Regions from separate parts of the Paenibacillus sp. AN1007 genome, predicted to be linked through region 1. Evidence: a T-box and tRNA genes for the amino acid it is inferred to sense, from the RefSeq annotation. Region 1 holds a T-box; the other regions hold tRNA genes.

Region 1 (7,934 bases):
GTGATCTCGCGCGAAGAAGCGGATGCTCCGCTTAAGGGGGTCATGGGCAAACAGAAGTGGGCTGGAATCATCGATCCGACAGCGGGACCGGCACTTGGGGAGCGTTTGAAGCAGATACAGTATGGAGGAGCTGCTGCCGTATCGGGCTTAACCGGAGGAAATAATTTTGAATCGACGGTGTATCCATTTATTTTGCGCGGAATTCAGCTGATTGGCATTGACTCCGTGTATTGTCCCATGGAACGTCGGGAACGCATCTGGAACAAGCTGGGGAGTGAGTGGAAACCCGATCGTGCTCTTGCGCTGGGTGTTCAGGAAATTACGCTGAAACAGCTGCCGCACACTTTAACCAACATACTGCAGGGCGGTGCGGTAGGGCGCAGCGTTGTACGTATGCTGACCGAATAGTGTATGGAATAAAAGGTTTACCTCCAAGACATCCTAATTCTACCTGAGAGAGTTACCATATTGGGGCTCATGGAAAGGAAGGATAGGTATGTCTTTGAATGAAAAGGAACGGAGTCCGGCTGTTCGGAAAGCGAGACGCAGCGTGATATTAGGTGGAGTACTGCTGGTGATGGTAGGGTCTCTGACAGCTTGTACGGCAGCATCCATAGAGCAGGAGCGAAAGGTTTATACACGCGAAGCTGCGGCTGAAGGAAACTTCAGGGCGAAACAGCAGGGACACGGTTTAAATGGAACGTTAGCCAGAGAGCTGACCGCAGGTTTTGCCGCCAAAAACATTAAACTAATGAATAACATGTTTGAGGATGACCGCGAGGGCGGCATGTCTTACATGTATTTATTAAATGGCAGTGCACGGCATATCGTCAAAGTACACATCTACCGTGATGCGGACACCCGGACTGCTCAGATGGAAGAGATGTACGGCGAGCGTAAAGACAATGCGGTGCTGGAAAACGTAATGGGCAGAACGACAATTCGCAGCAAGGGGCATGTATCGTTCGTCTACACAGCGTCCGGCGGGGAAAAAGATATGTATGAACAGGATGTGCTTCAGGTATTTCAGCATGTACTGGACGAAATAAAAGAGGAGGGGCACGCAGTTAAGTTAAATAAAGGAAGTAAGCGAGAATAAGGAAGCAAAAAAGGAAGCGACAAACCCGTCTGAATCGTTCAGACGGGTTTGTATATTTCACGCATCACATGGCGCAGCTCAGGTAAAATAATACGCTCCATGGCCAGTTTGACCGCTCCGCGTGACCCTGGCATGGAAAACACAGCAGTTCTTCCGATTGTCCCGGCAACCGCTCGGCTTAATATGGCAGCCGAACCAATATCCTCGGTATAGCTGAGATAGCGGAATATTTCACCGAAGCCCGGCAATTCTTTGTCCAGTAGAGAGGATACAGCTTCGTACGTGTTGTCCCGGGGAGCGATCCCCGTACCGCCGCTCAGCAGCACGGCTTCGATATCATCCCGTACAGCAGCTTCCTGCAGGATGCTCTGAATCCGTTCTGTCTCGTCAGGTGTAATGAGATACTCCACGACTTTATAACCGGCTTGATGCAGCAGCTCGTGTATAAGCTGACCGCTGGTGTCCGTTTCTTTGGTACGTGTGTCAGAGACCGTGACTATCATACAGGCAGTCGTTTGCGGCGCCTCCTGCCGGTGCTGTTCAACTGAATTGGTCATGGGGAAATCCTCCTTGAATAACTTGTTCTCATAGCATAGACCATTCATGGGAATGAGGCAATGAAGTTTTCGACTGCGATCGAGGAACAGAGGGAGCGTATTGCACAACAATTACAGGATAGTGTACACTCGCTAAATAGACTGAGGCTAGGCCGCATGATTGGCAGAAAGGTGTGTGTAAGATGAGTATGGCTAAGGAGCAAAAACAAAGCATTCCTGTATATATCCTGTCCGGTTTTTTGGGAAGCGGCAAAACGACACTGCTCGTTAAACTGATCGAATACTGGAAGCAGCAGGGACTTCGTCCAGCTGTCGTGATGAATGAGCTGGGAGAAGTGAATCTGGATGGGCAGATTGTAGATGAGGAAGTACCTATGACGGAAATGTTAGGCGGATGCATCTGCTGCACTGTTCGTGGTGATCTTGGACTGCAGCTTGCAGACCTCGTTCAGGAAGAGTCGCCCGATGTAATCGTAATTGAGGCAACCGGTGCGGCCAATCCGATGGAAATACTGGATGCCGTAACGGAGACTTCGCTGTATATGCGGCTGGAGTTGAAAAGTCTGATCACCGTGGTCGACGCAGCTCATCTGTCGGGTCTGTATCAGGAGCAGAAGGGTAAAACATTCAAGCTGATGCAGGAACAGATTCGCTGTGCATCCGTGCTTCTTTTGAATAAAACGGATCGCGTTCAAACAGAGCAGCTGCGGGAACTGGAACAGCTGTTGAACAAGTGGAACGGCTTTGCCCCGGTGATTCCTACGGTCAAATGTGAAGTGCAGATGGAACATTTGCTTCACAGCGGCAATGAGATTCACCTGCAGCAGTCTGGTGCAGATATTGGAAAATCAAACGATGAAGCTGAGCATCATGTGCATACAGATGCCTGTCGTACACATGGATGCAGTCATGGACATGAGTATAAACATGGACATCACAGTAATTCTTCGGATTCTCAGCACAAGCTTGCCTCCAGGCCTCATACGTCACATGAACATGTGATGGTATATACGCATTATTTCAGCCAGCCGGTGAACAGCGAAGCGTTTGAACGGTTTGTGGCTGGTTTGCCGCGTGATATCTACCGGGCAAAAGGTATTCTCTCTTTTAGTGATACGGCAAGCCGGTTCTGGTTTCAATATGCCTATCGTGAATCGGATTATATGAAGATCACACCGCAAGGTGAAGTACCGAATGTTGCCGTGTTCATTGGTGAACATTTTGATCAGACTGTCATTCGTGAACAGTTACTGGAACTGGAAGCAATAAAACAAGAGTAATGGTTCAAAGTTCCTTCCGGATGGGTATTAAGAAGCATAGCAAACTTTGCCTGGGAGGTAACTTTAAATGACACAACAACAATACCAACAATGTATCGATGCTTGCCTGGAGTGCATGAATGCTTGCAATGTATGTTACATATCAAGTCTGAAAGAATATGATCTGGCTATGCTGCGTGATTGTATTCGTCTTAACCGCGAATGTGCTGACATATGTGCATTTGCTGCACAAGCGATGACTCGTGGAAGTGACTTTATCGGCGAAATCTGTGAATTGTGCGTCAAAGCATGTGAAGCTTGTGCGGCGGAATGCGGCAAACACGAACATGACCACTGCCAAGCCTGCGCAGAAGCCTGCCGTGCATGTGCTGAAGCCTGCCGTTTAATGGCAGCCGTGGCCTAATCTGTACGTTATTGAAATCATGTTTAACCATGTAGGATATAGATGTAAATAACATATGGTGTTAGTAATGATCCCCTTGAATAAGCAGAAATGCAGGAATTCGGACGCCTGCATTCGTTCATTCAGGGGGTTTTTGCTATGGATGTCCTTTATGAAAAAGTGCATGTTCAAGCAGGCAGGTAGATTATCAGGTTGCCAAGGCATACCAGGATATGTATAATAATCTGCAATGAATAAAATACAGCAGTATCAATGATCGGGAGAGTAGCTCAGATTCAACCATAACAGCGAGCCGGGGCAGGTGTAAGCCGGCATGGAATGTCCTGAGTGAAGCGCACCCGTGAGATGGTTATCCGAAGCTATATATATAGTCCTGCAGGATTGTATATCTTGGATTTGAGGGTAATCCGGCCTGCAGCCGTTATTTGCACCGAGCGGAATCGTAAGTTTTGACATGCATCTTAAGCATTTCATCTGACAATTCACTTAGAGTGGTACCGCGGGAACTGTAAACACAGCTCTCGTCTCTTGATTTTTAGAGACGAGAGCTTTTTTGCATTTTATTTTAACTATATACGATTCGGAGAAGGAGTGTTTCACGTGTTAATGAAGCAGGCTGCAGTTCAGATTGCCCCGCTCACAGGGCTCACAGAGGAAGAAGTATTAAAATTGTTGGAAATCCCGCCGCAGGAGCAGATGGGAGACGCAGCATTTCCTTGCTTTACACTGGCCAAGTCGCTCAAGAAGGCACCGGTTGTTATTGCTGGTGAGATTGCTGCTGCACTGCAGGCTGCCGGAACAGATGCCGCAGCTGCCGGACCGTATGTGAACATTCGTTTTGACAGGAAGGTGCTGGCACCTGAGCTGCTGCAGGAACTGGGCAGCGAAACATTTGGCAAACTGCAGCTGGGTCAAGGAGCGCGTGTACTAATCGACATGTCCTCGCCTAACATTGCGAAACCTTTCGGCATCGGGCATCTGCGTTCAACTGTAATTGGTGCAGCGCTGTATCGTCTCTATCAAGAAGCGGGTTACACCTCAATAAGTGTAAATCACTTGGGGGACTGGGGCACTCAGTTTGGCAAACAAATTACGGCTTATAAGCGGTGGGGGAATGAAGAAGCGCTGCAGGCTGACCCTATTCGCAATTCCCTGGAGCTGTACGTTCGTTTCCATGACGAGGCGGAGCAGGACCCGACACTGGAGACGGAGGCCCGGGAATGGTTCCGCAAACTGGAACAGGGAGATGATGAAGCTCAGCGGTTATGGGCATTCTTTGTAAAAGTAAGTATGCAGGAGTTCAACCGGATGTATGAACGATTAAATGTTGATTTTGACTATACACTGGGCGAAAGCTTCTATAATGACAAGATGGGTGCAGTCGTTGAAGAACTGCAGGATAAAGGGCTGCTGGAGGAGAGCGACGGTGCTCTCGTGGTAAGGTTGGATGAAGAAAATATGCCGCCATGTCTGATCATAAAAAAGGATGGAACAACCATATATCCAACCCGGGATTTGGCGACAGCCATCTATCGTCGGAACATTATGCAGGCAGATCGCTTGTTATACGTCGTTGGCGGCGAGCAAAAACTTCATTTCCGTCAGGTGTTTACGGTGCTGTCCAAGATGGGTTACGAATGGGCAGACAACTGTGAACATATTCCGTTCGGCTTGATGCGCTTTGAAGGGCGGAAGATGTCTACACGCCGGGGGAAGGTTGTCTTTTTGCAGGAAGTGCTGGATGAAGCCGTTGCGCGTGCCCAGCAGATCATTCAGGATAAAAATCCGAATCTGGAACAGTCTGAACAGGTAGCTGAAGCCGTTGGTGTGGGAGCGATTATTTTCGGTGACCTGCGCAGCAATCGCATGAATGATATCGATTTCTCGCTGGATGATGCGGTGAGTTTCGAAGGAGAGACGGGGCCTTATGTGCAGTATACCTATGCCCGGATTCAAAGTGTGCTTGCCAAAGCCGCGAATGTGTCGCGTGATGAACGGGAGAAGGTGACAGATCCGTTGAAAGGGTCTGCTGCGGAGAACATTGAGGTAAATGCAGAGCTTGAGGCTGAAGGATCACATTTGGATAGGCATCTTAGGGATCACCTTGCTGCGGATGCTGTGGGAGATACGTCGTGGGCGCTGCTGAAGCTGCTTGCTGAATACCCATCCTATCTGGAAAAAGCAGTGCTTCGCAGTGAACCTTCGGTCATTGCCAAATATACGATCGATGTCGCTCAAGCGTTTAACCGCTTCTATCATGCCGAGCGAATTGCAGACGCGCCTCCCGGCACGAAAGCTTTTCGGGTAAAACTGGCAGCGCGTACTGCCGAACGTCTGGCTTACAGCTTGTCTTTGCTTGGCGTGCAGGCTCCAGAGCGGATGTGACCTTGTTCAGATCCTGAAGAAAATCCATGGAATAACGAAGTTAGGCGCTGTCCTGTCCGGCAGCTTGAATGTTGTTTGCGGTTTGGTTACGATAGAGTCATATGAAACAGCCAAGACGCACGGATGAAAGGAGCGCTCGCATATGCAGAACACGGATTTCCAGGATGGTTTCATGCTGGACAGCGAACACTCCAAGGAACTGTTTGCCTACTACGGCTTGGCCGTATATTATGGACAGGCGCTGGAACAGCAGCTGGTTAATCTCATTTTGTTAACCAAGATGTCTCAGGGCAAAGTGGTATCCGAGGAAGAACTGGAGGAGCTGTACGAACGGAAAATGAGCAGTTCATTGGGACAGCTTATCCATGAGGCGCGCCACCATTTTACTTTTTCGGAAGAAGAAACGACCAGATTGAATGAATTATGGCAGCAGCGAAACCGAATCGTGCATCATTACTTCAAGGAACGCATTCATGAAACATTCAGTCCCGAGGGACGGACACGAATGATTAAGGAACTGGAAGATTTCAAGGAGCGTGCTCAGGAACTGGAGATTACACTCCAGCAATATACAAGCGCCTGGATTGCAGCACTGGGACTAAAGGATGAATCTGCCGCAGCATGGGCTGCTCTGGAACGGATGCATGCCGCTAGTTTTCAGGAACAGAGACTGGATGAGGAATAATGAGCAGCCGCCCTTTGATCAGACCTGATCTTAAACATCCAATGCAGCGAATCTTATATTGGGGAATAGGCGCTGTCCTGTTATCCATCATTTTCTGGGCAGGGTTTACAGCCGGAGGCATCCTTGCCTACATGAACGAAGGTTCACACCGCCCATCGGACGCAGCTGTTGTTCTGGGTGCGGCGGTACAAGGGGAGAATCCGTCACCGGTATTTCGTGAGCGAATTGAACAAGCTGTTCGGCTCTATAAGGACGGTACGGTGCGTCATCTGATCTTTACAGGAGGCTCCAGAGACAGCAGTACACCCACGGAAGCATGGGTAGGACGCCAGTATGCTGTCTCACATGGCGTGAGACCAGAGCACATTCTTATCGAAACGAAGTCAGTCATAACCCGGGAGAATCTGCTGTACTCGCTTGAAATAGGAAAGAAGGAAGGATATCGAACTTATACGATTGTCAGCGACCCGCTGCATATGAAGAGATCGATGAAAATGGCGAGCGAACTTGGCATGGATGCTGTTCCATCACCGACAGAAACGACAGCATACCGCAGCTGGCGCAGCAAGATCCCTTTTCTGGTCAGAGAGACGGTAATGTATATGGGATATACTCTGAAAGGCTGGAATTAATAAGGAAGAGATACCCTTCATAATCTGTCTCTAGGATCATAAAAAAACGCTCTGACAGCAGCCGGAAGGCTGCTGCACAGAGCGTTTTTTTTGGGTTTTAAGACTCCTGTCAGTGCACAGCATAGCAGTACAGGAGCAGGCCAGAGAGGTGCGAGTTCTCTTACACATTCCCTCCTGCGAGCGATGCCGAAGCTGTACTGAAAGAATCCGCCTCACGAGCAGACTTATCGGTGATGACTTCGCCCTGAGCACCCTGCTGCAGCTGATACATCTGATAGTAACGACCTTTCAGCTCCATCAGTTCGTCATGCGCACCCTGCTCCACGATTCTTCCGCGGTGCAGAACGAGAATCTGATCAGCGGAGCGAATGGTTGAAAGGCGGTGGGCAATGATGAAGGTGGTACGTCCTTTTTTCAGGACCTCCAGAGCATTCTGAATCAGTGCTTCCGTCTCTGTATCAATATTGGCGGTCGCTTCGTCCAGAATGAGAATCGCCGGATCAAACGCGAGTGCCCTGGCAAACGAAATCAGCTGGCGCTGTCCCGCAGACAGCGTGCTGCCTTTCTCTACGACAGGCTCGTCAAAGCCCTGGGGCAGATGCGCCAAAATACGTTCTGCACCCACATCACGCAGCGCCTGCTCAATACGTGCCCGGGAAATTTTTTCATCACCCAGACTGACATTGGAAGCAATCGTGCCTGTGAAAAGATAAGGGTCCTGCAGTACGATCCCCATATGCTCCCGAATCCACTGTTTGGGTATCTCTTTGACATTCTGTCCGTCGATTGTAATTTTACCTTTTTGCGGATCATAGAACCGGAAAAGCAGGTTAATGATGGAGCTTTTGCCTGAACCGGTGTGACCCACTAGAGCCACCGTCTGACCCTGTGAT
Region 2 (7,934 bases), 2.1 Mb from region 1:
GAAACCGATTTGTTCTTTGAAAACTAGATATCGAAACGAAACAAACGCGAATTAGAACATTCCTTTTAAGGATGAATGCTGGCTCGGTTCAAGTAACCGAACAACAATCATCCGAGCTGAACTTGTGTCAACAAGTGAAGTGTTTATAAGGTAGATTGCTGGAGCGAGTGATCGAAATGGAGCGACTTTTGGCTTTGAACGAAGTTCAAAACAAGGGAAGCGACAGCTCGAACACGAGCGAACTGGTTAAGCTGCTAAGAGCACACGGAGGATGCCTAGGCGCTAGGAGCCGATGAAGGACGTGGCGAACAACGATACTGCCTCGGGGAGCTGTAAGCAAGCTTTGATCCGGGGATGTCCGAATGGGGAAACCCAGCTGGGGTAATATCCAGTTACTCACAACTGAATACATAGGTTGTGCAGAGGCATACCAGGGGAACTGAAACATCTAAGTACCCTGAGGAAGAGAAAACAATAGTGATTCCGTCAGTAGCGGCGAGCGAACGCGGAGAAGCCCAAACCAAAGAGCTTGCTCTTTGGGGTTGTGGGACGTCTCACATGGAGTTACAAAGGAACCGGTTAAGCGAAGAGGTCTGGAAAGGCCCGCCAAAGAAGGTAAAAGCCCTGTAATTGAAAGTCTGTTCCCTCCGAGACGGATCCCGAGTAGTGCGGGGCACGTGAAACCCCGTATGAATCCGGCAGGACCATCTGCCAAGGCTAAATACTTCCTAGCGACCGATAGTGAAGCAGTACCGTGAGGGAAAGGTGAAAAGCACCCCGGAAGGGGAGTGAAATAGAACCTGAAACCGTGTGCTTACAAAAAGTCAGAGCCCTATGTTGCGAACTTGTTCGTCAACAGGGTGATGGCGTGCCTTTTGTAGAATGAACCGGCGAGTTACGTTCCCGTGCAAGGTTAAGGTGAAGAGCCGGAGCCGCAGCGAAAGCGAGTCTGAATAGGGCGATGTAGTACGTGGACGTAGACCCGAAACCGGGTGATCTACCCCTGTCCAGGGTGAAGGTGCGGTAACACGCACTGGAGGCCCGAACCCACGCACGTTGAAAAGTGCGGGGATGAGGTGGGGGTAGCGGAGAAATTCCAATCGAACTCGGAGATAGCTGGTTCTCCCCGAAATAGCTTTAGGGCTAGCCTCGGAAAACAGAGTCGTGGAGGTAGAGCACTGATTGGGTGCGGGGCCCGCAAGGGTTACCAAGCTCAGTCAAACTCCGAATGCCATAGACTTACTTCCGGGAGTCAGACAGTGAGTGCTAAGATCCATTGTCAAAAGGGAAACAGCCCAGACCATCAGCTAAGGTCCCCAAGTGTGTGTTAAGTGGGAAAGGATGTGGAGTTGCACAGACAACCAGGATGTTGGCTTAGAAGCAGCCATCATTGAAAGAGTGCGTAATAGCTCACTGGTCGAGTGACTCTGCGCCGAAAATGTAACGGGGCTAAACACACCACCGAAGCTATGGCTTGATGCTTTGCATCAGGGGTAGGGGAGCGTTGTATAAGGGTTGAAGGTGTACCGTAAGGAGCGCTGGACATTATACAAGTGAGAATGCCGGTATGAGTAACGAAAAGATCAGTGAGAATCTGATCCGCCGAAAGCCTAAGGGTTCCTGAGGAAGGCTCGTCCGCTCAGGGTAAGTCGGGACCTAAGGCGAGGCCGAAAGGCGTAGTCGAAGGACAACAGGTCGAAATTCCTGTACCACCGTAAATCGTTACGAGCGATGGGGGGACGCAGTAGGGTAGTGACGCAGGCTGATGGATGCCTGTCCAAGCAGTAAGGCTGATGTGTAGGCAAATCCGCACATCATAAGGCTGAGCTGTGATGGGGAGTGAAAATTACAGTAGCGAAGGTCATGATCTCACACTGCCAAGAAAAGCCTCTAGCCAGATGAAGGTGCCCGTACCGCAAACCGACACAGGTAGGCGAGAAGAGAATTCTAAGGCGCGCGGAAGAACTCTCGTTAAGGAACTCGGCAAAATGACCCCGTAACTTCGGGAGAAGGGGTGCCCCGGTAGTGTGAATAGCACGAGGGGGCCGCAGTGAAAAGGCCCAAGCGACTGTTTAGCAAAAACACAGGTCTGTGCGAAGCCGTAAGGCGAAGTATACGGGCTGACGCCTGCCCGGTGCTGGAAGGTTAAGGGGAGTGGTTAGGGAGTAATCCCGAAGCTGTGAACCGAAGCCCCAGTAAACGGCGGCCGTAACTATAACGGTCCTAAGGTAGCGAAATTCCTTGTCAGGTAAATTCTGACCCGCACGAATGGCGTAACGACTTGGGCGCTGTCTCAACGAGAGATCCGGTGAAATTTTAATACCTGTGAAGATGCAGGTTACCCGCGACAAGACGGAAAGACCCCATGGAGCTTTACTGCAGCTTGATATTGAATTTGGGTACGATCTGTACAGGATAGGTGGGAGCCTTTGAAGCATGAGCGCCAGCTTGTGTGGAGGCACCGTTGGGATACCACCCTGATCGTATCTAGGTTCTAACCTGGTGCCCTTAGCGGGTACGGGGACAGTGTCAGGTGGGCAGTTTGACTGGGGCGGTCGCCTCCTAAAGAGTAACGGAGGCGCCCAAAGGTTCCCTCAGAATGGTTGGAAATCATTCGAAGAGTGCAAAGGCATAAGGGAGCTTGACTGCGAGACCTACAAGTCGAGCAGGGACGAAAGTCGGGCTTAGTGATCCGGTGGTACCGCATGGAAGGGCCATCGCTCAACGGATAAAAGCTACCCTGGGGATAACAGGCTTATCTCCCCCAAGAGTCCACATCGACGGGGAGGTTTGGCACCTCGATGTCGGCTCATCGCATCCTGGGGCTGAAGTAGGTCCCAAGGGTTGGGCTGTTCGCCCATTAAAGCGGTACGCGAGCTGGGTTCAGAACGTCGTGAGACAGTTCGGTCCCTATCTGTCGTGGGCGTAGGAAATTTGAGAGGAGCTGTCCTTAGTACGAGAGGACCGGGATGGACGTACCGCTGGTGTACCAGTTGTTCCGCCAGGAGCACCGCTGGGTAGCTATGTACGGACGGGATAAGCGCTGAAAGCATCTAAGCGTGAAGCCCCCCTCAAGATGAGATTTCCCAGTATGTAAGACCCCTTGAAGACGACGAGGTAGATAGGCTGGGGGTGGAAGTGCAGCAATGCATGGAGCTGACCAGTACTAATCGGTCGAGGGCTTATCCAATAGCAGGTTTTAAGTCGCGTGAGTTTCGTTTCGAATCTAGTTTTCAGAGAACAACACTCTGAATGACATGAAAATCGGTACATCCCTTAAGGTGTGGTTGGTTTTCAGTTTCAACTGAATGGAAAGAAGTACAACTTCGATCCAATCGCGTTTGGTGGCGATGGCGGAGGGGTTCCACACGTACCCATCCCGAACACGACCGTTAAGCCCTCTAGCGCCGATGGTACTTGGACCGCAGGGTCCTGGGAGAGTAGGACGCCGCCAAGCGATTCCCTTTGGGATATTTTTTTTGCCTCCCTTGTTAGGGAAATGGGATAAACATGCGGGCCTTTAGCTCAGTTGGTTAGAGCGCACCTCTGATAAGGGTGAGGCCGGTGGTTCGAGTCCACCAAGGCCCATAGTAACTAAATAAGAAGTACATGAATGGGGCCATAGCTCAGCTGGGAGAGCGCCTGCCTTGCAAGCAGGAGGTCAGCGGTTCGATCCCGCTTGGCTCCACCATTCCCTGATAGCTCAGTTGGTAGAGCACTCGACTGTTAATCGAGTTGTCACAGGTTCGAGTCCTGTTCGGGGAGCCATGGAGAGGTGTCCGAGCTGGCCGAAGGAGCACGATTGGAAATCGTGTAGGCGTCACAAGCGTCTCGAGGGTTCGAATCCCTCTCTCTCCGCCACAATTATTTTAGCAGGGCCCGTTGGTCAAGGGGTTAAGACACCTCCCTTTCACGGAGGTAACAGGGGTTCGAATCCCCTACGGGTCATATATATGGAGGCTTAGCTCAGCTGGGAGAGCATCTGCCTTACAAGCAGAGGGTCGGGGGTTCGATCCCCTCAGCCTCCACCATATATTTTTATTAATGACGCGGGGTGGAGCAGCCCGGTAGCTCGTCGGGCTCATAACCCGAAGGCCGCAGGTTCAAATCCTGCCCCCGCAATTGCAGCTTTCCTAACCGAAAGTGATCTGGAACCGTGGTGTAGTTGGCCTAACATGCCTGCCTGTCACGCAGGAGATCGCGGGTTCGAATCCCGTCGGTTCCGCCATCTTTAATTTTTTACACCGTGCCGGTGTAGCTCAACTGGTAGAGCAACTGACTTGTAATCAGTAGGTTGGGGGTTCAAGTCCTCTCGCCGGCACCATTTTAGTATTTTGCATTCAGAAGGTTATAAAGAGTATAATATATATTCTGAGGGTAATACTAAAAACTCATGCAATGATGTTTAACTGTTATGGCGATCGTGGCGAAGTGGTTAACGCACCGGTTTGTGGATCCGGCATTCGGGGGTTCAATTCCCCTCGATCGCCCCATCAATTTTCTTAATGGGGATTAGCCAAGCGGTAAGGCAACGGACTTTGACTCCGTCATGCATAGGTTCAAATCCTATATCCCCAGCCATTTACTATGAGTCATTAGCTCAGCTGGTAGAGCACCTGACTTTTAATCAGGGTGTCGAAGGTTCGAATCCTTCATGACTCACTTTCATATTATGCGGTCGTGGCGGAATTGGCAGACGCGCACGGTTCAGGTCCGTGTGGGCTAACCCCCCGTGGAGGTTCGAGTCCTCTCGACCGCACCAATTGTTTTGCGGAAGTGGCTCAGCGGTAGAGCATCGCCTTGCCAAGGCGAGGGTCGCGGGTTCGATTCCCGTCTTCCGCTCCAATATTTGCGCCCTTAGCTCAGCTGGATAGAGCGTTTGACTACGAATCAAAAGGCCGGGAGTTCGAATCTCTCAGGGCGCGCCATTATTTCCTTTCATATCGGGATGTAGCTCAGCTTGGTAGAGCACCTGGTTTGGGACCAGGGGGTCGCATGTTCAAATCGTGTCATCCCGATTTTTGTTTATGCGGGTGTAGTTCAATGGTAGAACTTTAGCCTTCCAAGCTAATAGCGTGGGTTCGATTCCCATCACCCGCTTTCTTCTTTAATAAGGAACACCTGCAGATTGCAGGTGTTTTTTTGTTGTAGTTGGATATGCATATGGTCACAGCTTACCTCCCGCCTGGCATAAAATGTCTCGAATTAAATTCATAATGAGATTATAAAAAAAGAGCTCCTTTTCCTGCATCAGTACGCACAGGAAAGGAGCTCTCATTATGGATTAGATCCTGAAATCTGTTTACGATTCAATCCAGTTTCATACAACTTTAATATCTTTCCAGAATGGTCTGCGTCTTCAGCCCATCGGCAGGGATTAACCAATTCTTGTTTTGAAGCAATTGCAGCAGCTGGCTGCGTAGACCAGTGACGGCTGCCGGGTCGTCTGTTTTGAATGAAACCTCGACGATATTCTCCGTACCTGTGCCTGTGACGCTGCGGATTGGCCATACCTCCAGGGTAAGCTCCTGACCGTTCCATGTGCCTTCATACCGCTGGAAGGTGATGGGGCCAAAAGCACGGGCCTGTGTCAGCTGTTGTTTGCCCCAGTTAGAGGCAGACCAGTTTTTCAATTTACCGGGGAGTTTGTCCAGCAGCAGGTTCAGGGCATCTTTCTCGGAAGGCAGCTGTGTGCCAGTTATTCTGCTATCTACTTTCTTTGTATTGGAGAAGCTCAAGGTCTGTTTGCCATATCCCCAGTCAATCTCTGCCTCATAGTTATCATCTGATGAATCAAAACCTTCCTGGTTTGCAAGTGTCAACGCTGCATCGATGTCCCCGTTAATGACAGGATAACGCTTTTTATAGGTTAACTCGTAGTTGTTTTTATCATCCTTTTTGCGAAAACGGACATTCCAGCCTTCTGCATCCAATCCGAGAGCATGGGTATCAAAGTATTCTACATTGATATGTCGTGGTGCAGCATTCAGCCCAAGGGTCTGAATGGTTTCACTTCGGGGTGTCCCGTCGTTATTTAATACAAGCTCCGGCTTCGCTAGAAACTTCACTTCATATGCGGGAACGGCGTTGGCAGCGGCGGAAGCCTGCGGCGTTTCCAGAAATGTCAGTCCACTTCCCATAGTGACAATGCTCAGCATCAAAGAGACGGCTGCCTTTTTCCATTTTTTCAAGACCAATCACTCTCCTAATCGGAATTAACGTACAGTCCTCACTTTAACGTCAGAGAATGTGAGGGCGATTAAAGGGAAGCGCACATTACGTTAACCCTGCATAGATTTCATGAATGGTCAGCCATAGTTTATAACGGTTCAACTGACAGGCTCAGACGGCATAGCAGCGGTCCTCATACCGATAACCTCGCGCAGCACGGTTTGGAAGCGATCGACTTGAACAGAAGGATGGCGGTCCTTGTTATGTATCATATAGATATGACGCGGTGCCTGCTCTCCCGGAATAGGGAGCACGTGAATGATTCCTTGTCGTTCTTCCCACTGTACTGCCATCCGTGACATGAACGAGATATGACCACCGATTAATACGAGCTGTTTGATCGCCTCCAGAGAATCCATCTCAACTGTACTCCGCAGCCGGATATCATGCTGTTCAAGCCATTGGTTGGTCAGCTTTCGTGTACTTGACTCATCACCATGTAACGCGAAGGGGACTTGTACGATATCTTCAGGATGCAGCAATTCTTTATGCGCTAACCCATGCTTGGGAGAGCAGATAAGCACGAGATCATCCTCACACAGCGTCTCTGAGTGTAATGTGGGTCCAACAAACGGCTCTGACGAGATGATACCGAGATCAAGCTGATGTCGGATGACCATCTCGCGGATGACCGGGGCCGGTTTAATCGACAACACCAATCCAATGCCGGGAAACACCTGAGAGAAGGAATGCAGCATCGCAGGAAGCAGATACGTAGCGGGTACATAACTTGCTCCAATATGGAGCGTACCCCGGTACAGACTGCCGTATTCTTTGACTACACGGCGTGCCTCCTGGGTCAGTGCATTGATTTTGACAGAATAATGAAGCAAAGCTTGTCCAGCCTCGGTTAGAAATGTCTTTCCACTACGTGATTCGAATAAACGTACTCCCATCTCTTCCTCCAGCGACTTCATATGAAAGGTGACGGTCGGCTGTTTAATCCCCAGTAATTCTGCCACACTTGTCATATGATGATGCTTGTCGATCAGCTCGACAATTTGCAATTTAATCAGATTCAACCTCTCCGCACTCCTCTCGTTTCCATACACCTCTTTGGTGTTCATGACAATACGATGCTTTCGATGAGAAAAAATGATGTCATATCTATAGATTTAATCTATGAAGATCAACAGAATTCATCCAAAAAGTTAATTCCCATTTTACAAACATAACAAACAACTCTCGAAGGCGAGCGTTAGACTGAGAACAGTACAGCAAAGAATGCAGGAAAGAAGCAGAAAGGAAGCTGTTCAGTACCAGAGAAGTACACAGGGAATAAGCCTAAATAGGTCAGGCAGCCTAACGAGACCAGTGCAAAAGAGGAACGCGAGAGGTCAATATATCAAGAAACCATCTGAAATAAGCACAAGAGATCAATCCAAGAAATAAGTACAAAGATTTAACACAGAAGATAAGTACAAAAGACAGGCAGGGATGCTCATGAAACTGGAGTTAACGGGAGTTCAAAAATCATTTCATCAAATTCCTGCACTACTGCCCACTGATCTGACGCTTGAACATGGAAAATTCACAACGCTGCTCGGCCCTTCGGGCTGCGGTAAAACGACGCTGCTCCGCATGATTGCCGGGCTGGAACAGCCGGATGCGGGGGAGATTCGTGCAGATGGTGAATATATCTACTCTGCAGCCAAGCGGATCGATACACCGACACACAAGCGCAATCTGGGGATGGTGTTTCA
Region 3 (7,934 bases), 3.2 Mb from region 1:
TCCGAATGCCATAGACTTACTTCCGGGAGTCAGACAGTGAGTGCTAAGATCCATTGTCAAAAGGGAAACAGCCCAGACCATCAGCTAAGGTCCCCAAGTGTGTGTTAAGTGGGAAAGGATGTGGAGTTGCACAGACAACCAGGATGTTGGCTTAGAAGCAGCCATCATTGAAAGAGTGCGTAATAGCTCACTGGTCGAGTGACTCTGCGCCGAAAATGTAACGGGGCTAAACACACCACCGAAGCTATGGCTTGATGCTTGCATCAGGGGTAGGGGAGCGTTGTATAAGGGTTGAAGGTGTACCGTAAGGAGCGCTGGACATTATACAAGTGAGAATGCCGGTATGAGTAACGAAAAGATCAGTGAGAATCTGATCCGCCGAAAGCCTAAGGGTTCCTGAGGAAGGCTCGTCCGCTCAGGGTAAGTCGGGACCTAAGGCGAGGCCGAAAGGCGTAGTCGAAGGACAACAGGTCGAAATTCCTGTACCACCGTAAATCGTTACGAGCGATGGGGGGACGCAGTAGGGTAGTGACGCAGACTGATGGATGTCTGTCCAAGCAGTAAGGCTGATGTGTAGGCAAATCCGCACATCATAAGGCTGAGCTGTGATGGGGAGTGAAAATTACAGTAGCGAAGGTCATGATCTCACACTGCCAAGAAAAGCCTCTAGCCAGATGAAGGTGCCCGTACCGCAAACCGACACAGGTAGGCGAGAAGAGAATTCTAAGGCGCGCGGAAGAACTCTCGTTAAGGAACTCGGCAAAATGACCCCGTAACTTCGGGAGAAGGGGTGCCCCGGTAGTGTGAATAGCACGAGGGGGCCGCAGTGAAAAGGCCCAAGCGACTGTTTAGCAAAAACACAGGTCTGTGCGAAGCCGTAAGGCGAAGTATACGGGCTGACGCCTGCCCGGTGCTGGAAGGTTAAGGGGAGTGGTTAGGGATTAGTCCCGAAGCTGTGAACCGAAGCCCCAGTAAACGGCGGCCGTAACTATAACGGTCCTAAGGTAGCGAAATTCCTTGTCAGGTAAATTCTGACCCGCACGAATGGCGTAACGACTTGGGCGCTGTCTCAACGAGAGATCCGGTGAAATTTTAATACCTGTGAAGATGCAGGTTACCCGCGACAAGACGGAAAGACCCCATGGAGCTTTACTGCAGCTTGATATTGAATTTGGGTACGATCTGTACAGGATAGGTGGGAGCCTTTGAAGCATGAGCGCCAGCTTGTGTGGAGGCACCGTTGGGATACCACCCTGATCGTATCTAGGTTCTAACCTGGTGCCCTTAGCGGGTACGGGGACAGTGTCAGGTGGGCAGTTTGACTGGGGCGGTCGCCTCCTAAAGAGTAACGGAGGCGCCCAAAGGTTCCCTCAGAATGGTTGGAAATCATTCGAAGAGTGCAAAGGCATAAGGGAGCTTGACTGCGAGACCTACAAGTCGAGCAGGGACGAAAGTCGGGCTTAGTGATCCGGTGGTACCGCATGGAAGGGCCATCGCTCAACGGATAAAAGCTACCCTGGGGATAACAGGCTTATCTCCCCCAAGAGTCCACATCGACGGGGAGGTTTGGCACCTCGATGTCGGCTCATCGCATCCTGGGGCTGAAGTAGGTCCCAAGGGTTGGGCTGTTCGCCCATTAAAGCGGTACGCGAGCTGGGTTCAGAACGTCGTGAGACAGTTCGGTCCCTATCTGTCGTGGGCGTAGGAAATTTGAGAGGAGCTGTCCTTAGTACGAGAGGACCGGGATGGACGTACCGCTGGTGTACCAGTTGTTTCGCCAGGAGCACCGCTGGGTAGCTATGTACGGACGGGATAAGCGCTGAAAGCATCTAAGCGTGAAGCCCCCCTCAAGATGAGATTTCCCAGTATGTAAGACCCCTTGAAGACGACGAGGTAGATAGGCTGGGGGTGGAAGTGCAGCAATGCATGGAGCTGACCAGTACTAATCGGTCGAGGGCTTATCCAATAGCAGGTTTTAGTCGCGTAAGTTTCGTTTCGAATCTAGTTTTCAGAGAACAACACTCTGAATGACATGAAAATCGGTACATCCCTTAAGGTGTGGTTGGTTTTCAGTTTCAACTGAATGGAAAGAAGTACAACTTCGATCCAATCGCGTTTGGTGGCGATAGCGGAGGGGTTCCACACGTACCCATCCCGAACACGACCGTTAAGCCCTCTAGCGCCGATGGTACTTGGACCGCAGGGTCCTGGGAGAGTAGGACGCCGCCAAGCGAACTCTTTCATCATACATAGAAAACAGGCTCTGCATGTGGACGTTGTACGATGAATTGCATTTGCTCAGCAAATGCATATTATTCCCTGATAGCTCAGTTGGTAGAGCACTCGACTGTTAATCGAGTTGTCACAGGTTCGAGTCCTGTTCGGGGAGCCATTTGCTCTCATAGCTCAGTAGGTAGAGTGCATCCATGGTAAGGATGAGGTCACCGGTTCGATCCCGGTTGAGAGCTCTGCAAATGGGGCCCGTTGGTCAAGGGGTTAAGACACCTCCCTTTCACGGAGGTAACAGGGGTTCGAATCCCCTACGGGTCATAGTTATTTTAATAACTAAAGAAATGGGATGAGAATCCCAAAGATGGAGGCTTAGCTCAGCTGGGAGAGCATCTGCCTTACAAGCAGAGGGTCGGGGGTTCGATCCCCTCAGCCTCCACCATCTTATTATTGGGGATTAGCCAAGCGGTAAGGCAACGGACTTTGACTCCGTCATGCATAGGTTCAAATCCTATATCCCCAGCCATTTTATATGAGCCATTAGCTCAGTTGGTAGAGCACCTGACTTTTAATCAGGGTGTCGAAGGTTCGAGTCCTTCATGGCTCACTTGTTATATATGCGCGTGTGGCGGAATTGGCAGACGCACTAGACTTAGGATCTAGCGTCTTTGACGTGGGGGTTCAAGTCCCTCCACGCGCATCCTTTATTATGCGGAAGTGGCTCAGCGGTAGAGCATCGCCTTGCCAAGGCGAGGGTCGCGGGTTCGATTCCCGTCTTCCGCTCCAATATTTGCGCCCTTAGCTCAGCTGGATAGAGCGTTTGACTACGAATCAAAAGGCCGGGAGTTCGAATCTCTCAGGGCGCGCCATTATTTCTATTCATATCGGGATGTAGCTCAGCTTGGTAGAGCACCTGGTTTGGGACCAGGGGGTCGCATGTTCAAATCGTGTCATCCCGATATTTGTTTATGCGGGTGTAGTTCAATGGTAGAACTTTAGCCTTCCAAGCTAATAGCGTGGGTTCGATTCCCATCACCCGCTTACTGATCAAAGTCTCTGCTGTAGAAGCAGAGACTTTTTTGTTTGGGAACATGAAATGCAGAACAGATATGAATGCGGGCCAGGAGGCGATCTAAGGAACGTATCGCCTCATATGTATTCCAAGAGCCAAGATCTTCGTGCGAAGCAGCACAGAAGGTCTTGGCTCTTTTAGGTTTGCTTTACGCTAATGGTCAGCAGTACTCTGACAGCAGCGGAGGTTTTTTTTACAACGGAACCAATGAATTAACGCTCGTGATGATCAGTTACTCTTTTACGCATGCCGGCCAATCCCAGCAATCCCAGCAAACCAAGCCATCCCCAGTCCATGCCCCGGTCACGATCTGTTGTGGCAGCGTTCGTACGTACATTGTTTGTCCGGTAATCTCCGTTGCTGCGGTAGTCACCGTTCGTACGATAGTTACCATCCATGTTCATGTTCATATTGCTGTTTGTACGATCCATATAGCCGCTGTTCTGATACGATTGAACACGTGAACCATTGGCATCAGTTCCTTTAGCCATGTGGCCTTCAGCACCTGCGGAACCAGCCATTGCGGCAACCAGAAGTACTGAAGCAATCATTGTTGTGGTCTTTTTCATGATGTGAACTCCTCCTTTTTTTTGTACGAACTATCAAGTAATCTGCCCAAATACATAAGAACATTATGTAGTGGGAGGAGTGTTAACTTATGGGCAAGGCTATATACAAATTGATACCAAGATACATAAGAAAACAGTTGAAAGCAGACGGTAACAGGTAGAAAATAAAAATTTCATCTTTAATTTATTACGTCACTGTGGTAAAGTATACAAAAGCTTGCTTTGCCGGTCATGTTTCTTTGGAACCCTCTGTTATCAATGAATGGTAAAACTGGATATCAGGTGATTTGTGCGCGTACATCTAGACCTATGTAGAAGAACTGTATAATTATAAGTTTTTTAGAATAGGTATGAGTATTTTTGAATATCAAAAGTACGTGAAAAAGGTATCATGCTACAGCATATGACCATTCATTGAAGCAGAATAAGAAAATGAATAAAAAAGCGTGTTTTTGTGCTGTAAATCGGGGATAATCCCCATTTTTTCTAGTAGAAAAATGAAGATTTTCGTACCATTTTATTGTATGATGTTATGAAGGTGTCAAATTTACGTGTACGAATGGAACGATCAGATGGGAGGATAAGCATGACTGAAACTATGGTAACCGCCAGCAAAAGCCAATCCAACAACCTGCTTCGGCGAGACGTGCGGTTCCTGGGCAATATACTCGGAGAAGTTCTTGTCCATCAAGGCGGCACGGAGCTTCTAGATATCGTTGAGAAGATTCGAGAAACGAGCAAATCATTGCGTGCAGAGTTTTTGCCGGAACTGTATGAAGAGTTCAAAAAGATGATCCAGGAATTAGACTCGGACAATCGTCATCAGGTTATTCGGGCTTTCGCTATTTATTTTCAATTAGTTAATATTGCTGAACAAAACCATCGGATCCGGCGTAAACGGGACTATGAGCGTTCTGCAGGAGATACTGTGCAGCCAGGTTCGATTGAAAAGGCAGTACAGGATTTGAAGGAACGTGGACTGTCTCATACCGAGGTAGAAGAGATTCTGGATGATTTATCACTGGAACTCGTCATGACAGCTCACCCGACGGAGGCGATGCGCCGGGTTATTCTGGATATCCACAAACGGATCTCAGAAGATGTCATGCTGCTCGATAATCCTACGCTGACGTTGCGTGAACGTGAACAGCTGCGCGAGAAACTGCTGAATGAGGTTATCACTCTTTGGCAGACGGATGAACTCCGCGATCGCAAACCGACTGTGCTCGATGAAGTGCGGAACGGGATGTACTACTTTCATGAAACGTTGTTCCACGTACTTCCGGATGTATACCAGGAGCTGGAACGCTGCCTGAATAAATTTTATCCAGACCATGACTGGCATGTGCCGACGTATTTGCGTTTCGGTTCCTGGATTGGTGGAGACCGGGATGGAAATCCATCGGTAACTTCAGATGTAACATGGAAAACACTGCTTATGCAGCGCAAGCTCGCTTTGCGTGAGTACCAGCGGATTATGATTGAGCTTATGGGTCACTTGAGCTTCAGCACCAATATCATTCACATCTCGGATGAACTGGCGCAGTCAATTGAGCAGGACCGCAGCTGTGTTACTTTGAAAAAAGTGGACATTTGGCGTAATGAGAAAGAGCCGTATCGCATCAAACTGGCTTACATGATCGCCAAGCTGAATAATGTTCTTGACGAGAACAAGGTGAGTCAGCCTGACCGATACCAGAACGCTCAAGACTTAATTGATGATTTGTTAATTATCGACCGAAGCCTGCGCCACCATTTTGCTGACTATGTAGCGGATACCACCGTTCGCAAAATGATTCGTCAGGTTGAACTATTCGGTTTCCATACGGCAGCTCTGGATGTGCGTCAGCACAGCAAAGAGCATGAAAGTGCGATGTCGGAAATTTTGGCCAAAATGAACATCGTAGAAGATTACGCACGCCTGACAGAAGACGGTAAAATTGATCTGCTTGCTCGCTTGCTGGATGACCCAAGGCCGCTTACATCGCCTTACCATCAATATACGGAAGGAACCAGAGAGTGTCTGGATGTGTTCCGTACCATCAAACGTGCACAGAATGAATTTGGCACAGGCTGCATCACGAGTTATCTGATTAGTATGACCCAAGGAGCAAGTGACCTGCTTGAAGTCATGGTGTTTGCCAAAGAAGTTGGTTTGTTCTCCAAGGGAGCAAACGGTGAAGTCATTTCTACACTGCAGGCTGTTCCATTGTTTGAGACGATTGATGACCTTCATGCGGCATCCGAGATTATGCAGCGGTTGTTTAACCTGCCTGTGTACCGTGCAAGCGTGAGAGGACGTAATGAGCTTCACGAAATTATGCTCGGTTACTCTGACAGCAATAAAGATGGCGGCGTAGTCACTGCGAACTGGGAACTGCGAGTAGCGATGAACGCAATTACGGCTGTCGGTGACGAGCATGGTGTGAAGTTGAAGTTCTTCCACGGACGCGGAGGAGCCCTTGGACGCGGAGGCATGCCGCTGAACCGCAGTATCCTTGCCCAACCGCCGCATACCATTGGTGGCGGAATCAAGATCACAGAACAAGGCGAGGTTATTTCATCCCGTTATTCTCTTCAGGGGATTGCATACCGCAGTCTGGAGCAGGCTACTTCAGCGTTGATTACAGCTGCTTTGAATGGTCTGGAGCCGCAAGAGTCAGCATCAGAGCAGGCATGGGATGAGATTATCAAAGACATTTCGGAAGTGTCACTGACAAAATATCAGGATCTCATTTTCCGTGACCCGGACTTCTTCACGTTCTTTAAAGAGTCTACTCCGCTTCCAGAAGTAGGCGAACTCAACATTGGTTCACGTCCATCCAAACGGAAGGGCAGTGACAAGTTTGAAGATTTGCGTGCAATTCCTTGGGTATTTGCCTGGACCCAAAGCCGTTACTTGCTTCCGGCATGGTATGCGGCAGGTACGGGTCTGCAAAGTTACTATCAGGGTAAAGAGGAAAACCTTAACGTCCTGAAAGACATGTATGCTAACTTCCCGTTTTTCCGCACGCTGATTGATACGGTGCAGATGGCGATTGCCAAAGCAGATCTCGTGATTGCCAAAGAGTATTCGGCCATGACTTCGAATAAGGAAGCTCGGGATCGGATCTTTGGTCAGATCGAAACAGAGTTTAAACTTACAAAAGAGTTGATTTTGAAAATTACAGGCGAAGCCGAGATTCTGGATGATGTACCTGTTATTCAGGAGTCCATTCGTTTGCGTAATCCGTATGTTGACCCATTATCCTACATGCAGGTGCAGCTCCTGAGTGAACTGCGTGATATGCGTGAACGTGGGGATGATGATACGGAACTGCTCCGGGAAGTACTGCTGACCATCAATGGTATCGCTGCAGGATTGCGTAATACAGGCTGATGTCTGTTCCGGTAATCATTCATATAATGAATGGTTAATGTAATAAATAACAATCCATCTCTCCTTTAAGAAGGCGGGATTAGACGGGACTCCTTCGGGAGTTCCCGTTTTTACTGTTTTTGGAGCATATTTGTCATACAGTCTTGATTTTTGACCAAAGTTGATTTACGATTTGATTGGTGAATTACAAGTGTGGACGGGTATTAGAAGACGGAAGACCCATCAGCATGTCTGGGGGAATTAGGGTGGACAATTTGGAGAACAGGCTGGTAAAGCTGGTGCTTAAGGGTGACCAGAGAGCCTTTGCAGAAATCGTTGAACTATACAAGGACAAGCTGTTTCATTTGGCATACCGGATGCTGAGCAATCGTCACGAAGCAGAAGACGTTGTTCAGGAGACGTTTTTGCGTGTGTTTCGAAATATGGAGAAGTATGATCCGAATCAGAAGTTCTCGACTTGGATCTATCGGATTGCAACAAATTTATGTATTGACAGGCTTCGCAGGAAGAAACCTTCTTACTCATTGGATGCCGAGTTGAATGATCAGGAAGGATCAGACGGATATGCCATGCTTCCCAGTGATGATCGAACACCGGAGTCCGAAGCACTGCTCTCCGAAACACAGACCCTCATTCGTGAGGCAATCGACAGCTTACCCGCTAAGTACAAGTCTGTTATGGTTCT

The links. A T-box is a leader RNA that pairs with one kind of tRNA and senses whether it is charged. The one in region 1 lies ahead of argS (arginine--tRNA ligase), so its partner is inferred to be a tRNA-Arg.
Region 2: it has a tRNA-Arg gene. The T-box ahead of argS (arginine--tRNA ligase) is inferred to sense a tRNA for this amino acid. The anticodon was not compared.
Region 3: it has a tRNA-Arg gene. The T-box ahead of argS (arginine--tRNA ligase) is inferred to sense a tRNA for this amino acid. The anticodon was not compared.

What each region holds. Positions count from the first base shown of each region.
Region 1 is NZ_CP159992.1:3,319,847-3,327,780, reverse strand. It holds gene ABXS70_RS14690 (acryloyl-CoA reductase) at 1-408, shown strand, start outside; gene ABXS70_RS14685 (hypothetical protein) at 497-1,099, shown strand; gene ABXS70_RS14680 (molybdenum cofactor biosynthesis protein B) at 1,138-1,656, opposite strand; gene ABXS70_RS14675 (GTP-binding protein) at 1,839-2,936, shown strand; gene ABXS70_RS14670 (four-helix bundle copper-binding protein) at 3,004-3,339, shown strand; T-box leader at 3,583-3,871, shown strand; gene argS (arginine--tRNA ligase) at 3,946-5,724, shown strand; gene ABXS70_RS14660 (hypothetical protein) at 5,867-6,409, shown strand; gene ABXS70_RS14655 (YdcF family protein) at 6,409-7,041, shown strand; gene ABXS70_RS14650 (ABC transporter ATP-binding protein) at 7,202-7,934, opposite strand, start outside.
Region 2 is NZ_CP159992.1:5,431,535-5,439,468, reverse strand. It holds rRNA gene ABXS70_RS24425 (23S ribosomal RNA) at 245-3,190, shown strand; rRNA gene rrf (5S ribosomal RNA) at 3,341-3,457, shown strand; tRNA gene ABXS70_RS24415 (tRNA-Ile) at 3,515-3,588, shown strand; tRNA gene ABXS70_RS24410 (tRNA-Ala) at 3,616-3,691, shown strand; tRNA gene ABXS70_RS24405 (tRNA-Asn) at 3,693-3,768, shown strand; tRNA gene ABXS70_RS24400 (tRNA-Ser) at 3,770-3,861, shown strand; tRNA gene ABXS70_RS24395 (tRNA-Glu) at 3,877-3,948, shown strand; tRNA gene ABXS70_RS24390 (tRNA-Val) at 3,956-4,031, shown strand; tRNA gene ABXS70_RS24385 (tRNA-Met) at 4,049-4,122, shown strand; tRNA gene ABXS70_RS24380 (tRNA-Asp) at 4,151-4,228, shown strand; tRNA gene ABXS70_RS24375 (tRNA-Thr) at 4,249-4,324, shown strand; tRNA gene ABXS70_RS24370 (tRNA-His) at 4,418-4,493, shown strand; tRNA gene ABXS70_RS24365 (tRNA-Gln) at 4,507-4,581, shown strand; tRNA gene ABXS70_RS24360 (tRNA-Lys) at 4,590-4,662, shown strand; tRNA gene ABXS70_RS24355 (tRNA-Leu) at 4,675-4,762, shown strand; tRNA gene ABXS70_RS24350 (tRNA-Gly) at 4,771-4,845, shown strand; tRNA gene ABXS70_RS24345 (tRNA-Arg) at 4,852-4,928, shown strand; tRNA gene ABXS70_RS24340 (tRNA-Pro) at 4,945-5,018, shown strand; tRNA gene ABXS70_RS24335 (tRNA-Gly) at 5,030-5,100, shown strand; gene ABXS70_RS24330 (hypothetical protein) at 5,331-6,191, opposite strand; gene ABXS70_RS24325 (LysR family transcriptional regulator) at 6,330-7,253, opposite strand; gene ABXS70_RS24320 (ABC transporter ATP-binding protein) at 7,675-7,934, shown strand, end outside.
Region 3 is NZ_CP159992.1:72,627-80,560, forward strand. It holds rRNA gene ABXS70_RS00430 (23S ribosomal RNA) at 1-1,966, shown strand, start outside; rRNA gene rrf (5S ribosomal RNA) at 2,116-2,232, shown strand; tRNA gene ABXS70_RS00440 (tRNA-Asn) at 2,317-2,392, shown strand; tRNA gene ABXS70_RS00445 (tRNA-Thr) at 2,396-2,468, shown strand; tRNA gene ABXS70_RS00450 (tRNA-Glu) at 2,479-2,550, shown strand; tRNA gene ABXS70_RS00455 (tRNA-Val) at 2,596-2,671, shown strand; tRNA gene ABXS70_RS00460 (tRNA-Gln) at 2,681-2,755, shown strand; tRNA gene ABXS70_RS00465 (tRNA-Lys) at 2,764-2,836, shown strand; tRNA gene ABXS70_RS00470 (tRNA-Leu) at 2,849-2,929, shown strand; tRNA gene ABXS70_RS00475 (tRNA-Gly) at 2,941-3,015, shown strand; tRNA gene ABXS70_RS00480 (tRNA-Arg) at 3,022-3,098, shown strand; tRNA gene ABXS70_RS00485 (tRNA-Pro) at 3,115-3,188, shown strand; tRNA gene ABXS70_RS00490 (tRNA-Gly) at 3,200-3,270, shown strand; gene ABXS70_RS00495 (WGxxGxxG family protein) at 3,514-3,870, opposite strand; gene ppc (phosphoenolpyruvate carboxylase) at 4,457-7,249, shown strand; gene sigW (RNA polymerase sigma factor SigW) at 7,495-7,934, shown strand, end outside.